Regions from separate parts of the Priestia sp. TRM10 genome, predicted to be linked through region 2. Evidence: riboswitches for the same ligand, from Rfam matches in the RefSeq annotation. Region 2 holds a riboswitch; each other region holds the start of a gene.
What was found. A riboswitch is a leader RNA that binds a small molecule or an ion and turns the genes downstream of it on or off. The one in region 2 is predicted to bind S-adenosylmethionine.

Region 1 (4,967 bases), on a different contig from region 2:
ATGAAAAGAGCGGTTTAGAGCTAAAGAAATTCTTTAATACAAGTGGTAAAAAGTATCGTGAGCTTGGATTAAAAGATAAAGTAGCTTCTGCTTCAAATGAAGAACTTTTTGAAATTTTAGCTTCAGATGGCATGCTTTTAAAACGACCAATTGTGACAGATGGGGAGAAAGTAACGATTGGGTTTAAAGATGAGATGTTTCAGAAAGAATGGAAATAGAAGGATAATGCTTATTAAAAGTTTTTCTTATTTTAGAATGCTTTCAAATAGAAAATATTCTATTTTTACGTTACAATTAAGATAATATGAGAGCGTTTATGGTGCTCCCTTTGATAACGAATAAAAATGATAAGAAAATGAACGATGTATGGAGGGAACTAAAATGAATTTACCAAAAGATTTACGTTATTCAGAAGAACACGAGTGGGTAAAAGTTGAGGGTGACAAAGTAACAATTGGAATTACTGACTTTGCGCAATCAGAACTAGGCGATATCGTATTTGTTGAGCTTCCTGAAGTAGGCGCAACAATTGAAGCGGACGAGCCTTTTGGAAGCGTTGAGTCTGTTAAAACAGTATCTGAGTTGTACGCACCAATTAGTGGAAAAGTAGTTGAAATCAACGAAAACCTAGATGACAGCCCAGAGTTTGTTAATGAATCTCCATACGAAAATGCATGGATGATTGTTTTGGAGCCTGATAATAAGGAAGATATTGAGAAATTAATGACAGCAGAAGAATATCAAAAAATGATTTCAGAATAAAAAAAAGGAATGTTTCCAAAAGGGAAACATTCCTTTTTTCTTTTGGAAAGGGAAAAATTTCATTTATGAACCCTTCGCTTTCAGGAGAATCTATAGTTAGATTCGTCTAGGAGGAGTGAAGCTTAATGTTAGAAAAGCGTCATATTGATGTAACGGACCGAGTTGTCGGAAAGTATGTAAATGATGAATTGAATTTATACGTTGAAAATGAACCGATTGGGAAGATGACTGTTAACGAGCAAGGAAAATCAGAGTATCAGTTAAATAACGGATATCAATATCGCGATAATAAATTTTACCAACATACAGATGTTACAACAGGTAAAGACATGAAGTACACCGATTGTGACAATGAAGAAGGTTGGTGCTAAAAAGCAGCGGGATTCCGCTGCTTTTTCTCTTAAAGAAAGCATTTTACAAAATTAAATATGAAGAAACAGGGGAAAAGACGTGAGAAAGCGAATACTGTATACTAAAGGATAAATGGATATTGGTGTACATTCTAACAAACAGGTGATGACAATGGTAGAAGGTATGGATAAGGTAATTATTGTTGAGGGAAGATCGGATAAAAAAAGGATTGAAAACATTATTAGAGAACCGATTGAGATCATTTGTACAAATGGCACGCTTAGTGTGGCCAAACTTGATGAAATTATTGATGCCACATTCGACAGAGACGTCTATATATTAGTCGATTCAGACGATGCTGGTGATAAACTTAGAAAACAATTTCGTCGTGAATTTCCTGAGGCAGAACATCTTTATATTGATCGATCTTATCGAGAAGTAGCTGCTGCACCAAGAAACCATATTGCAACCGTGTTGTTGAGTGCTAATATTGATATCAACACAGAATTTTTAGTTTAAAGGATTTGGTTAATGATGCAGGAATGGACAGAAGAGATTGTAAATGAAAATATAAACAAAGACGGATATCGCTTTCTCTATTTTTACACCCCACTTTGTGGAACATGTCAGCTTGCAAAGAAGATGCTTGAAGTAAGTGAGAAAGTGCTACCAGATGTAAATATTGGAGCAGCTAATTTAAACTATATGCCAGATAAGGCAAGTGAATTTAAGATAGAAAGTGTACCGTGTTTGCTCATTTTGAAAGATGGGAAATTAGAAGAAAAAGTATATGCTTTTCATTCAGTTGAAAACATTATTGGAAAATTAGGCTCTTATGAAAGTGCTTTACGCTAATGTAAAGCACTTTTTGACATATTTCTTAGGAAATAAAGGTGTTACGACATTGTTTGAAGTTTAAGAAAAGAGATTGTCGAGAAAAAGAACAAGGAACAGGAAAAAAAAGAGAGAACTTTAACAATACGAGAAAAAAGGAGTGTAAGCGGATGAAACTAAAAACATTAGTTCACAGTTTTATGAAACGCCTTACTAAAAGCGCTCACTTACTGCCGTTAATGGGAGAAGAATATTTTGTTATTTCTCTTCAAGATGAAACAGATTCCTATTCCTTGCTTATTTCAAAAGACGAGCAAATTGTTGTGTCTGGATTAGTTCAACAAGCGAACGTTCGGATTCAGGGTGATAATAAAAGTTATTATGATTTACTACTAAGTTTAGAAGCTCTGCAGAAGCTAAGTAAACAGCACGAAGTGGTTATAGAAGGTAGTTTTGCAGACGTTCTGAAAGCTGAAATGTTGATTAAACTGGCTACGAAAGAGCAAAAAGGAAAAGTTGTCCAGTTAGCCTCATAGCAAAAAATAGAAATGTTATCACTGTTGAAAATTATTTGACATTGTTTATGATAGGTGCTACAATCACTCTCGTAACTTCTAATCGTTTAATTAAATATTGCAACTCTTATCAAGAGAGGTGGAGGGACTGTGCCCGATGAAGCCCGGCAACCGTCAGATAATCTGAAAAGGTGCCAATTCCTGCAAAGTTGTGTAATACGACTTTGAGAGATGAGAGAGAGGCTTGAACATACACAACCTTTCTGCTCGTCGTGCAGAAAGGTTTTTTTATTATGCTGAAAAGATTTTGTTTGGGGATACTATTCTTCATTACTAGGCCTCTTTATCGGAAAAAACTGACTTTTTAAACGATAAACAAGAATAACTGACAGATCGAAGAAGGTGAATACGCAATGATTACATTGAAGAACGTCAACAAGACATACAAAACAAAATCAGGTGAAGTTGTAGCAGTCAAAGACGTCAATCTCGAAGTTGGAAAGGGAGAAATCTTTGGTATTATTGGTTACAGCGGAGCCGGAAAAAGTACGATGGTTCGACTTTTTAACGGCCTTGAGAAACCTACAAGTGGGGATGTCGTAGTAGCAGATAACAATATTGGTCATATAAAGGGCGAACAGCTTCGAAAAGCCCGTCAAGAAATAGGAATGATCTTTCAACATTTCAATTTATTATGGTCTCGAACTGTACGTGATAATATTTCGTTTCCTCTTGAAATTGCTGGAGTGCCAAAGAAAGAGAGACAAAAAAGAGCAGAGGAGCTTATTAAGCTTGTTGGGCTTGAAGGGCGCGAGAAAGCTTACCCTTCTCAATTAAGTGGAGGACAAAAACAAAGGGTTGGAATTGCGAGAGCACTTGCTAACAATCCAAAAGTCCTTCTTTGTGATGAAGCAACTTCAGCACTTGATCCTCAAACAACAGATTCGATTTTAGATTTACTCGTAGACATTAATAAAAAATTAGGACTAACAATTGTTCTTATTACGCATGAAATGCATGTTATTCGCAAAATTTGCCATCGTGTAGCAGTGATGGAGAGCGGGAATATCGTGGAGCATGGGGAAGTATTAGAAGTCTTCCGCAATCCACAGCAGAACGTAACAAAACGTTTCGTGAAGCAAATAGCAGAAGCAGAAGATGCTTCTGAAACAATCTCTACTTTAGTAGAACGTTATAAGAGCGGACGAATTGTACAGCTCACATTTATCGGAGATGATGCAGAGCAGCCGCTTATTACTCAACTTATCCGAAAGTTTGATATTGCGGTAAACATTGTACAAGGGAAAGTGTCTCAGCTCCAAGATGGTGCGTACGGTACATTATTTATCCATCTTGATGGAAATGAAGAAGAACTAAACAAGGCATTAGCCTTTTTACAACAAGAGAACATCGAAGTAGAGGTGATCAATCATGTTTAGTGAATGGTTTCCAAACGTAGACTTAGAGTCTTTTCAGCAAGCAACAGTTGAGACGCTCTATATGACGTCTATCTCAGTTATTGCAACGTTTATTTTGGGGATTTTACTTGGACTCTTATTATTTTTAACATCTAAGGGAAGTCTATGGGAAAACAAGTTCTTTAACACGATTATTGCTGTTATTGTGAACGTATTTCGTTCCATTCCCTTTATCATTTTAATCATTCTATTGCTTCCTTTTACAAACTTTATAATTGGTTCTATGTTTGGTCCAAAAGCAGCTCTTCCAGCATTAATTATTGGAGCAGCCCCTTTCTATGCGCGACTTGTAGAAATTGCGCTGCGTGAAATTGATCGTGGCGTTATTGAAGCAGCTCAAGCAATGGGAGCGAAAACAAGAACTATCATTTTCAAAGTATTGTTACCAGAGTCATTGCCAGCCCTTATTTCAGGTATTACTGTAACAGCTATTGCTCTTATTGGATACACAGCAGTAGCGGCAGCAATTGGAGCAGGAGGACTTGGCGCTCTAGCATATGACCAAGGATTTAAACGTAATGAGAATGATGTAACATTTTTAGCAACAGCATTAATTTTAGTTATTGTATTTATTCTTCAATTTATTGGCGACTTAGCGACAAAGAAAATCGACAAACGCTAATGCTATAAACTAATTTAAAAATAGAAGGAGAGTCATTACATGAAAAAGTTATTTGCATCAGCTGTCCTAGCTTTATCTGTGACAAGCCTTGCAGCTTGTGGTTCAAGCGGCGGTAGCGACAGCTCTAAAGAAAAAGAAATTAAAATTGTAGCAACAAGTACTCCACATGCTGAGATTTTAGAAGAAGCAGCCTCAATTTTAGAAAAGAAAGACATCAAGCTTGATGTTGAAGTGAACGACGATTACAGTTTACAAAACAAAATGCTAGCTAGTGGTGAAGTTGATGCAAACTTTTTCCAACATACACCATACCTTAAAAATGCAATGAAGGAAGACAAAAGCTTTGATCTTGTAAGTGCAGGTGGCGTACATCTTGAGCCAATGGGTGTATACTCTAAAAAATAT
Region 2 (4,967 bases):
CTCCCATTTTATGACTTCATCTAAGTTTAACAAATGATTCCTTATTATGTATAATCAATAACAGTGACTTACATAGGAGGAGATACTTTTGAAACGAATAGCTGTATTCTGCGGATCTAGTAATGGAGCAACCGATCTTTATATCAAAGAAGCCAAAAAATTAGGAGAAGAACTTGCTAGGCGGAACATTTCTCTTGTATACGGAGGAGCAAGTGTTGGGGTGATGGGAGCTATTGCAGATTCTGTATTAGAATCAGGTGGCCATGTTATTGGAGTCATGCCTGCTTTTCTTGAAGAACGAGAAATTGCTCATAAAAACGTATCAGAGCTTATTGTGGTAGAGTCGATGCATGAAAGAAAAGCAAAGATGGCCGAACTTGCAGATGGATTTATTGCATTACCAGGTGGACCAGGGACATTAGAAGAGTTTTTTGAGATTTTTACATGGGCTCAATTAGGATTACATCAAAAGCCATGTGGACTCTTAAACATTAATGAGTATTACACCCCTCTTGTCTCCTTATTTAATCACATGACAGAAGAACAATTCTTGCAAGAAAAATATCGGGCTATGGCTCTTGTAGATACGGAACCACAAGGTTTGCTCGATCAATTTAATACATATCAACCACCATCTGTTAAGACATACATTACAGAAGCTCAGAGTTAACTAGAAAACAGGATTAGACCATAACTAATCCTGTTCTAGATTCTTTACAATTAAACTTAACATCCTCTACATTATAAGAATAAAAAAACCTTATAATTCCTTCATAAACATTTATTTCTAATGTAAAATTATCTTTGTGATTTAAATATTGGATATAGAAAGGGAATTTTATGAAATCTTTTTTAAAAGCAACATGCACGGCATTTATACTTACAAGCTTAATGACAGCCTGTAGTGAAGAAAAAGAAACTGCTCAAGTTGAACCTTCAAAAGAAGTTGAACGTACTCTATCTCCTGAAGAGAAGCAACAGCAGTTAGAGATAGAGAGAGTAGAAAAGGGAATTCTTTTCTATGGAGAAGGTGCAAAAGGCGGAGATTATGGTGTTTCTGTTTTAGATGGAACATATGAAAAATCTAATGAAGGTTCAGGTATCATTAGGGCTCAAGTTGAAGTGAAGAATGTTCATGACGATGGTACAGCTGTTACTCTTTTACCCTTAGAATTTTGGGTAGAAAATGAGAAAACAAACCAAAAAGTTATAGGAAAAGCCAGTCCTAACGATACTGAGGAATTTACAAATCTCCCTCAAGGACAATCTATAGTTTTTGATGTTTCCTTTTCAATTAAAGATACAGAGGAATTAGAAAACTTCTATTTATACATAGATAGTAAAAATGATCCGTTTGCAAATGCTCATTGGAAACTCGATAATTTAGATTCCTCACAATCATAAATCGATGAATATGATCTGCGAATGCTAGTTAATATAAAATCTATTAAAGGAAGTAATAAAAGCGCCAACCTGCTCAGTAACATCAAGTCTGCGCTTTTATTTTCGTTTATATATACTTTTACGGACCAATTTTAAATTATACAAAGATCATCTTAAGTTGCTGCTGTTCCTTACTGATCACCCATCTTTTGTAGATGACTAGAATTAGTATATCGGATTTTTAGAGATTGCTTACAAGTGAATGGATGTTTTTGCACCAAAACCATTCGATTAAAAACCCCTCCTAAGTGACAGGAGAGGTTTTTAAAAATCACTCTTTAGTTATTTCCCCAAACATCTTGAGCAATTTTAATGACATGACTGATTTTATTCCATTGCTCTTCTTCTGTTAACTCGTTTCCTTCTTCAGTACTTGCAAATCCACATTGAGGACTTAATGATAAGTTTTCTAGAGGTATGTATTGGCTTGCCTCTTGAATTCTTTCTTTAATTGTTTCAGGATCTTCTAGTTTAGCAAATTTAGATGTTATTAATCCTAGTACAACAGTTTGGTCATTACGAGTAAAGTTTTTTAATGGTTCAAAATCACCTGAACGGTTGTCATCATATTCAAGGAAAAGTCCGTCTACCTTTAAGTTAGCAAAGATTGCATCCGAAATGTTATCGTAGCCGCCACTTGTTATATAAGTAGATCTGAAATTCCCACGGCAAATATGCATTGTGATTAGCATATCCTCAGGCTTCTTAGAAATAGCATCATTTAAACAGCTTACTCTTGTATCAATAATATCCTGTACATCCATGCCAAGCTTTTCAACAACTGCGTTTATGCGTTCCTCCGAAACAAAATCAATCCAGGAAGTATCATCTAATTGTAGATAACGGCATCCCGCATCATAAAAAGCTTGAATGGCTTTTTGATAAGCAGCTACTGTATCATTATAAAACTGCTCACGGTTCCCCCCATAATATGAATCCTCTTGAATTCTAGTGAATAACATGTTAGGGCTTGGAATGGAGAATTTAGCAACTTGGCTTCCATCACCATATTGTTCGACAGCTTCTTTTAAAAACGTGAAGTGTTCTAGCATATAATGATGATTGAAATTCACTTTACCAACTACTCTAATAGCCTTATTCTTTGTTTTTGCCCCTTTAAATTGACTGATATATTCCGTTTCAAACTCCTCTACACCTTCTAAACCTGATAAAAAGTCTAAATGCCACCAAGAGCGTCTAAATTCACCATCTGTAATGGATTTAAGGCCTGTCTCAATTTGTTTTTGGACAAGCTTTTCAATTTCTTTATCTTCTACAGCTTTTAAGGCATCCTTATCGATCTCTCCATTTGCGTAAGCTGTTCTTGCTTCTTTAAGAGGTGCTGTTCTTAAAAAACTGCCTACGTGATCTGCTTTAAATGGCGCTTTTACTAATGTCTTTGTCATAATTTCAATTCCTTCTTTCTTCCAAAATTAAAAAACCTCTTCTTAAAAATAAGAAGAGGGTAATTGTCATAATGTATGCTCTTCTTATCTTCAAGCAAATCGCTACTGGAATTGGCACAGTACTTTAATAGTCCGCTGCCGAGGTTTCCTAGGGCCAGTCCCTCCACCTCTCGAGATAAGAATATTCAATTTATTTAACTTAAAAATAGGTTACACCTGTTTTATTGCCTTGTCAAATAAAAATTTATTTCTCATTGATTTTAAGGTTGACTTTCATCTTATATTTAAATTCCTTTTATTCCCTGATAAATTCAATCATACTCTTCATTTGCCAAGATTAAATACAAGTACCAAAACTGTTTGAAGATATGAATAACAGATTAAAAATCTTTGCTTATTATGTATTCTACCCTCGGTGTAGTGTCCCTATCGTAGCAATTGAAAAAGATGGGTAGTTTTGAATAGATGAAGTATTCATTTAAAGTTAACATAACACGAATTATAAGTAGTTTGCTTTATTAAACCTAGAGATTACTTTTGTCAATGATAAATCCCCAAGTTTTAATTCATATAATCTTTATAATATTAAATGTTAGTTTACCAAAGGACGATTTATAACAACTGTAGAATAATACAAATTTAATTTATATAATGTTCGTTAACAGAAGCAATAAAAGCGCCAACCTGCTTAGTAACAACAAGTTTGCGCTTTTTATTTTCGTTTATATACCTTTCCAGTCAATCTGTTCTCCACACAGTTATTTAGGATATATAGCTTTATAAATTAGCTGATTAACTGTGAACACTTTGCTTCCATTTATCACAAGGTATAATGTCATGCCTACTCATTTACACTATTTCGACTGTATTTTTTGATACCACTGGCTTGCAGCTTCTACCTCTTCAATTGTTAGTTGGTGACCTTTATTCTCCCAATGAAGTTCTACATGTGCATTAGCCTTTTCTAATAAAGATTGAAGCTCATTCGATTCCATTGGCGAGCAAATCGGATCATTTGTCCCAGCAGCAATAAACACAAACTTACCTGATAAGTCCGGAAGATCAATCCCTTTTCTCGGTACCATAGGGTGATGAAGAATAGCACCCTTTAAAGCATTTTGGTAGTGAAATAATAAACTAGCTGCTATATTCGCTCCATTTGAGTAGCCAATGGCGATAATATTATCGCGATCAAAACTATATTTTTCTGCTGCCTCATCAAGAAATTCATTTAATTCTTTTGTTCGGAAAATAAGGTCTTCTTCATCAAATACCCCTTCAGCCAATCTTCTGAAGAATCGAGGCATTCCATTTTCTAATACATTTCCTCGAACACTTAAGACAGAAGCCTCATCATCAATTCTTCCTGCAATAGGCAACAAATCTAATTCATTTCCACCAGTACCATGTAGTAATAATAATGTTGGTTTTGTTGAATCTTTCCCTTTATTGAAAATATGCTTCATTATTTATCCCCCTCCAGAACACGAACCTCTACTTGTGGTAAGGTTTCTTCTAATTCTTCTCTTTTTGACTCTAACCAAGATGGCAACATCAGTTTTTTTCCAAGTTCATGGATAGGTTCATCCACTGAAAAACCTGGTGGATCAGTTGCTATTTCGAAGAGGATTCCTCCTTCTTCATGAAAATAAAGAGCTTTGAAGTAGTTTCGATCGAGAATTTCAGTTGGATAATATCCGTTTTCTAGAAGAAGTGATCTCCACCTTTGATGATCTTCCCCGTCAATAGCTCGCCATGCTATATGATGAACCGTTCCTGCTCCCATCAACCCTCGAACTGAAGGATTTAACCGGATGTCAATCGTATTCCCTATAGAACCTTCAGATTTAAATCTAAGAAATTCTTTTTCTTGTCCCATGCATTCTAATCCTAAAATATTTTCTAGTGCGTGAGTTGTTTTATGCGGCTGTGAAGAATACAAAACAGCACCACCAAACCCTTTAATCGCATAATCAGCTTGAACTCCTCCAAAGTTCCAAGTATTCGCCGGTCCCCCGTCTCGTTCTGTTAATTCAAGTTGGAGTCCATCAGGATCATTAAATTGTAGATATTTTTCACCAAAGCGAATAGAAGAAGTAAATTCGACTCTGAACTTCC
Region 3 (4,967 bases), 580 kb from region 2:
GAGCAACAGAGCCTTTTAATAACAGGGAACGAGTTAGATGCTCTGAAAGATGAATACGGTAATAAATCGCATTACCTTTTGGCGTTACTTCAATAATTTCTCCCGTACCATCAATATGACCTGAAACAAAATGTCCTCCAAATCGCCCATTCGCTGCCATTGCTCTTTCTAAATTCACTTTCACTCCTTGCTTGAAATCCTTTAAGTTTGTTGCTTTAATCGTTTCTGGCATAACATCGACAGTAAATCGATCTTTTGTAAAGCTTGTGACAGTTAAACAAACTCCATTTACTGAAATGCTATCACCAAGATTTACATCTTTTAAAATTTCATTTGCTCGAATTGAAAAAATAATGGCATCTGTCTTTTTTTCAACTCGTTCGATTTCTCCTATTTCTTCTATAATCCCTGTGAACATATTATTTCCCTTTCTTTCTAGAGACAATTTTAAGGTCTTCACCTAATACACTTGTTTCTATAATCTCAAGATGCTGCGTTTCAGCCATTGTAGAAAAACCAGCTCCACCAAATGCACTTGGAGCATCTTTCCCACCTATTAAAATAGGAGCAACGTAGGAAACTACTTCATCAAAAAATCTGCTCTGTAAAAAAGCTCCATGAACAGTTGCTCCTCCCTCAACTAACAGGGACTGAACTCCTTTTGCTGCTAAAAGTTCTAAAATATGCTCTATATTTTGAGGCTGCTCAAGTGAAAAAATAGAAACATGCTCTTTAGCAAAAGGAGCTTTCTTCTCTTCGCTAACATTTCCTGTAATAACCCACGTTTCAGCAGAATCATCTTGAAAAATCTTAGCCTCAGGTGAAACTTTAAGGTTTGTGTCTAGTACAATACGGATTGGATGACGCGCATGCCCCATAATTCTTGTTGTCAACAGTGGATTATCAGCTATCACTGTATTTGCTCCAACTAGAATTCCATCATGAGAATGTCGAAGACGATGACCATCAAGCCTTGCTTGTTCACCAGTAATCCACTTGCTTTCTCCAGTTTTTGTCGCAATTTTACCATCCAAACTCATGGCAGACTTTAATGTCACAAAGGGACGCTTTTCTCTCATAAAATGGAGAAAGAAAGGATTAAGTGCTTTGGCCTCTTTTTCAAGAACGCCAACTTTCACTTCGATGCCCGCCTTTTTCATCATTTCCATCCCTCGTCCACTTACAAGCGGATTTGAATCAAGAGATGCAACAACAGCTCGCTTAATGCCTTTTTGGATAATAAGCTCTGCACATGGAGGTGTTTTCCCATAATGGCTACAAGGTTCAAGAGTGACATAAATTGTCGCCCCATAAGCTTTATCTCCTGCCATATTTAAAGCATGAACTTCAGCATGTGGTTCACCTGCTTTTAAATGTGCACCCATTCCAACGATTGCTCCATCTTTTACAACAACAGCTCCAACTGCTGGATTCGGTTTAGTTTGTCCTATTGTCGCACTTGCCATTTGTATAGCAAGTTTCATATATGCTTGATCGTTCACTTTTCCCCCTCCATTACAAACCCCTTTATACGTAAAAACCCCTTTAGGATTGGGTCCTAAAGGGGTAGAGATGCTGAATCAGTATATTGACAAAATGAAAATAAGCGAAAACAAACTATCATATGTATGCTTAAAAAACGTTATGCACGCTTTAAAAAACACAAACTGATAGTGTCGCACCTGATCCTTCTCCCATCCAGACTTTAACTGTCGGCTCAAGATTCAAACTTGATCAACCGCATATCAGTAAAGATATGCGGGTCGCGGGCTTAGAATATAATCATTATTCACCACCGCCGGTTAGGATTTTCACCTGACCCCGAAGGATAACTATGAAATTTGACTTTATTATAGCAGAGGTTCTCACAAAAGTCATAACTTTTTGCTTCTTTTCTCGTACTTTCTAATTTTTCCCCTTTTAAATCCGAACATTATTCCTAAAATAAAGTTTAATATCCAAATTTACCCCTTCAGCTTTTTTAAAGTATGTTTCCCCTTAAAAAAAGAGAATTTTAAAAAAAGGGTTTAAAATGTTCAGAAATTATTGTATAATTTCAAAAATCAGATACACTTTCCAAGGAAAAGTAAAATTTATTATTAGTATATTTAAAAACTATCCAAATTCATACGCATATAAATATTTCTTATCACGAGAAGTGGAGGGACTGGCCCTATGAAACTTCAGCAACCAGTTACGTTTGTAACAAGGTGCTAAATCCAGTAAGCATATTTGCTTAGAAGATAAGAAGACAACTACAAGTCTTCTTTTCATAAAGAAGGCTTTTTTTATTAGGAAAGTGATGTTCACTAAAAGGGGGAGATGAAAATGGGTTTACTTGAGGATTTACAGTCAAAAATTCTAATTGGGGATGGGGCAATGGGAACACTGCTTCACGCTCACGGAATTGATAACTGTTTTGAAGAACTAAATATTACAAAGCCGGAAGATATTTTTAATATTCATAAAGCATATCAAAAAGCAGGTGCTTCTGTTATTCAAACAAATACATATGGAGCAAATTTCCCGAAGCTTAAAAGATATGGAGCGGAAGAAAAAGTAAAGGACATCAACGTTGAAGGAGTTCGTCTCGCTAAAAAAGCAGTTGGAGATTCTGGCTACGTTCTAGGTACAATTGGCGGGATTCGATCGTTCCAAAAAAGTATTATTTCTCTTGAAGAAATTAAAAGAAGCTTTAGAGAACAACTTTTTTGGCTTTTGTCTGAGGATGTTGACGGACTTCTTTTTGAAACATTTTATGACTTGGAAGAGCTGAAGACCGTTTTAGAAATCGCACGCCGTGAGACAGATAAACCTATTGTGACAAATGTCTCTCTCCATGAAAAAGGAGTTCTTCAAGACGGAACCCCGATTGTGAAAGCTTTAAAAATATTAGAAGAACTTGGAGCGGATGTTGTAGGTACAAACTGTCGTCAAGGTCCTTATCATATGCTTGAAATTTTAGAGGAAGTTCCTCTTTTAGATAAAAGTTTTCTATCAGCATATCCAAATGCTAGTTTACCTCAATATGTTGATGGTCGCCTTATTTATGAAACAGACCCAGACTATTTCTACAAAACAGCGCTTGCGTTTAAAGACCAAGGAGTTCGATTACTTGGAGGATGCTGCGGAACAACGCCTTCGCATATTGAAGCAATGGCAAAAGCGCTCACAAATGCTGTACCAATTACAGAAAAAACGGTAAAGGAAACTCCACCAATTGAGATTCTTAGTCAAGAGATTCAGGCACAACCCCATCTTCATGAAATTGTACAAGAAAATCACTCCATTATTGTTGAACTTGATCCACCTAAAAAACTTGGAGTTGATAAGTTTCTAAAGGGAGCTCATGCTCTTCAAGCAGCTGGAATTGATGCATTAACACTTGCAGATAACTCTCTAGCAAGTCCACGTATTAGTAACCTAGCGATGGCTTCACTTTTAAAAGATCAGTTAAAAACGCGCCCGCTTATTCACTTAACGTGTCGAGACCATAACTTGATTGGTCTTCAGTCACACTTAATGGGCATGCATACACTAGGATTCAATCAGGTTCTCGCTCTAACAGGCGATCCATCAAAGATTGGGGATTTCCCTGGTGCTACATCAGTATATGATCTCTCTTCTTTTGACTTGATTCGCCTTATTAAACAGTTTAATGAGGGAGTTTCATTTTCAGGTAAGCCTCTTGGCCAAAAAACAAACTTTTCAATTGCTGGAGCTTTCAATCCTAATGTCCGCCACCTTGACAGAGCCGTACAACGCCTTGAGAAAAAAGTTGATTGTGGAGCAGATTACTTTATCTCTCAGCCTATTTATTCAATTGAGCAGCTTGAAGATGTCTATGAAGCAACTAAAAATTTAAAAGCTCCTATCTATATCGGTATTATGCCGCTTACAGGTGCTAAAAATGCTCGCTTCTTACATCATGAAGTGCCTGGCATTAAACTATCAGAAAATATTCTAACTCGTATGGAGAAAATTGAACACAATAAAGAACAAAGCGCTAAAGAAGGAATTCTACTTGCAAAAGAGCTCATTGATAGAGCATATGAGCTTTTCAACGGCTTGTATTTAATTACTCCATTTATGCGCTATGAGATGACAGTTGAGCTCGCTAACTATATTAAAGCAAAAGAACTTGTTTCAATAGAAAGGAAGATTTAAATGGCTTTCACGAACATCACAGAACAATTACAGAAACGCATTCTAATTGTTGATGGCGCAATGGGTACAATGATTCAAAATGCCAACTTAACAGCAGATGATTTTGGTGGCGAAGAATATGAAGGATGTAATGAGTATTTATCTCAAACAAAACCAGAACTCATTCAATCTATTCATGAGCAATATTTAGAAGCTGGAGCAGACATTATTGAAACAAATACGTTCGGGGGAACAGCCCTTGTTCTAGATGAATATGATCTTGGCTCGCTTGCTTTTGAGCTTAATGTTGCTTCAGCAAAACTTGCGCGCGCTGCTTGTGATAAATATTCAACACCTGACTGGCCCCGCTATGTTGCAGGTGCAATGGGGCCTACAACAAAAACCCTTTCTGTAACAGGCGGAACAACGTTTGATGCTCTTGTTGAAGATTATTTTGAACAAGCGAAAGGCCTTCTAACAGGTGGCGTTGACTTACTTTTACTTGAAACATGTCAAGATATGCTGAATGTAAAAGCAGGGTTCCTCGGTATTCAGAAAGCTTTTGAACATTTTAATAAAGAAGTGCCGCTTATGGTGTCAGGTACGATTGAACCAATGGGTACAACGCTTGCTGGGCAGGATATCGAATCTTTCTACCTTTCTCTTGAGCATATGAAACCTATTTCTGTTGGATTAAACTGTGCAACAGGTCCTGAGTTTATGACAGATCATATTCGCTCTCTATCAGGGCTTGCTACAACCGCAGTAAGCTGTTATCCAAATGCAGGACTTCCTGATGAAGAAGGACAATATCATGAATC

Region 1: it holds a riboswitch for S-adenosylmethionine, as region 2 does, so the genes downstream of both, ACK3CR_RS10240 (methionine ABC transporter ATP-binding protein) here and ACK3CR_RS14785 (5-methyltetrahydropteroyltriglutamate--homocysteine S-methyltransferase) in region 2, are expected to answer to the same signal.
Region 3: it holds a riboswitch for S-adenosylmethionine, as region 2 does, so the genes downstream of both, ACK3CR_RS11875 (bifunctional homocysteine S-methyltransferase/methylenetetrahydrofolate reductase) here and ACK3CR_RS14785 (5-methyltetrahydropteroyltriglutamate--homocysteine S-methyltransferase) in region 2, are expected to answer to the same signal.

What each region holds. Positions count from the first base shown of each region.
Region 1 covers NZ_JBJZOT010000011.1:374,213-379,179, forward strand. The annotation lists gene ACK3CR_RS10210 (arsenate reductase family protein) at 1-218, shown strand, start outside; gene gcvH (glycine cleavage system protein GcvH) at 382-762, shown strand; gene ACK3CR_RS10220 (YusG family protein) at 888-1,133, shown strand; gene ACK3CR_RS10225 (toprim domain-containing protein) at 1,285-1,632, shown strand; gene ACK3CR_RS10230 (thioredoxin family protein) at 1,648-1,968, shown strand; gene ACK3CR_RS10235 (SCP2 sterol-binding domain-containing protein) at 2,118-2,483, shown strand; SAM riboswitch class I at 2,587-2,700, shown strand; gene ACK3CR_RS10240 (methionine ABC transporter ATP-binding protein) at 2,876-3,901, shown strand; gene ACK3CR_RS10245 (methionine ABC transporter permease) at 3,894-4,562, shown strand; gene ACK3CR_RS10250 (MetQ/NlpA family ABC transporter substrate-binding protein) at 4,602-4,967, shown strand, end outside.
Region 2 covers NZ_JBJZOT010000013.1:699,824-704,790, reverse strand. The annotation lists gene ACK3CR_RS14795 (LOG family protein) at 89-670, shown strand; gene ACK3CR_RS14790 (hypothetical protein) at 841-1,404, shown strand; gene ACK3CR_RS14785 (5-methyltetrahydropteroyltriglutamate--homocysteine S-methyltransferase) at 1,722-2,849, opposite strand; SAM riboswitch class I at 2,931-3,031, opposite strand; gene ACK3CR_RS14780 (alpha/beta hydrolase) at 3,704-4,315, opposite strand; gene ACK3CR_RS14775 (ring-cleaving dioxygenase) at 4,315-4,967, opposite strand, start outside.
Region 3 covers NZ_JBJZOT010000013.1:116,221-121,187, reverse strand. The annotation lists gene ribE (riboflavin synthase) at 1-418, opposite strand, end outside; gene ribD (bifunctional diaminohydroxyphosphoribosylaminopyrimidine deaminase/5-amino-6-(5-phosphoribosylamino)uracil reductase RibD) at 420-1,502, opposite strand; FMN riboswitch at 1,683-1,833, opposite strand; SAM riboswitch class I at 2,144-2,250, shown strand; gene ACK3CR_RS11875 (bifunctional homocysteine S-methyltransferase/methylenetetrahydrofolate reductase) at 2,329-4,167, shown strand; gene metH (methionine synthase) at 4,168-4,967, shown strand, end outside.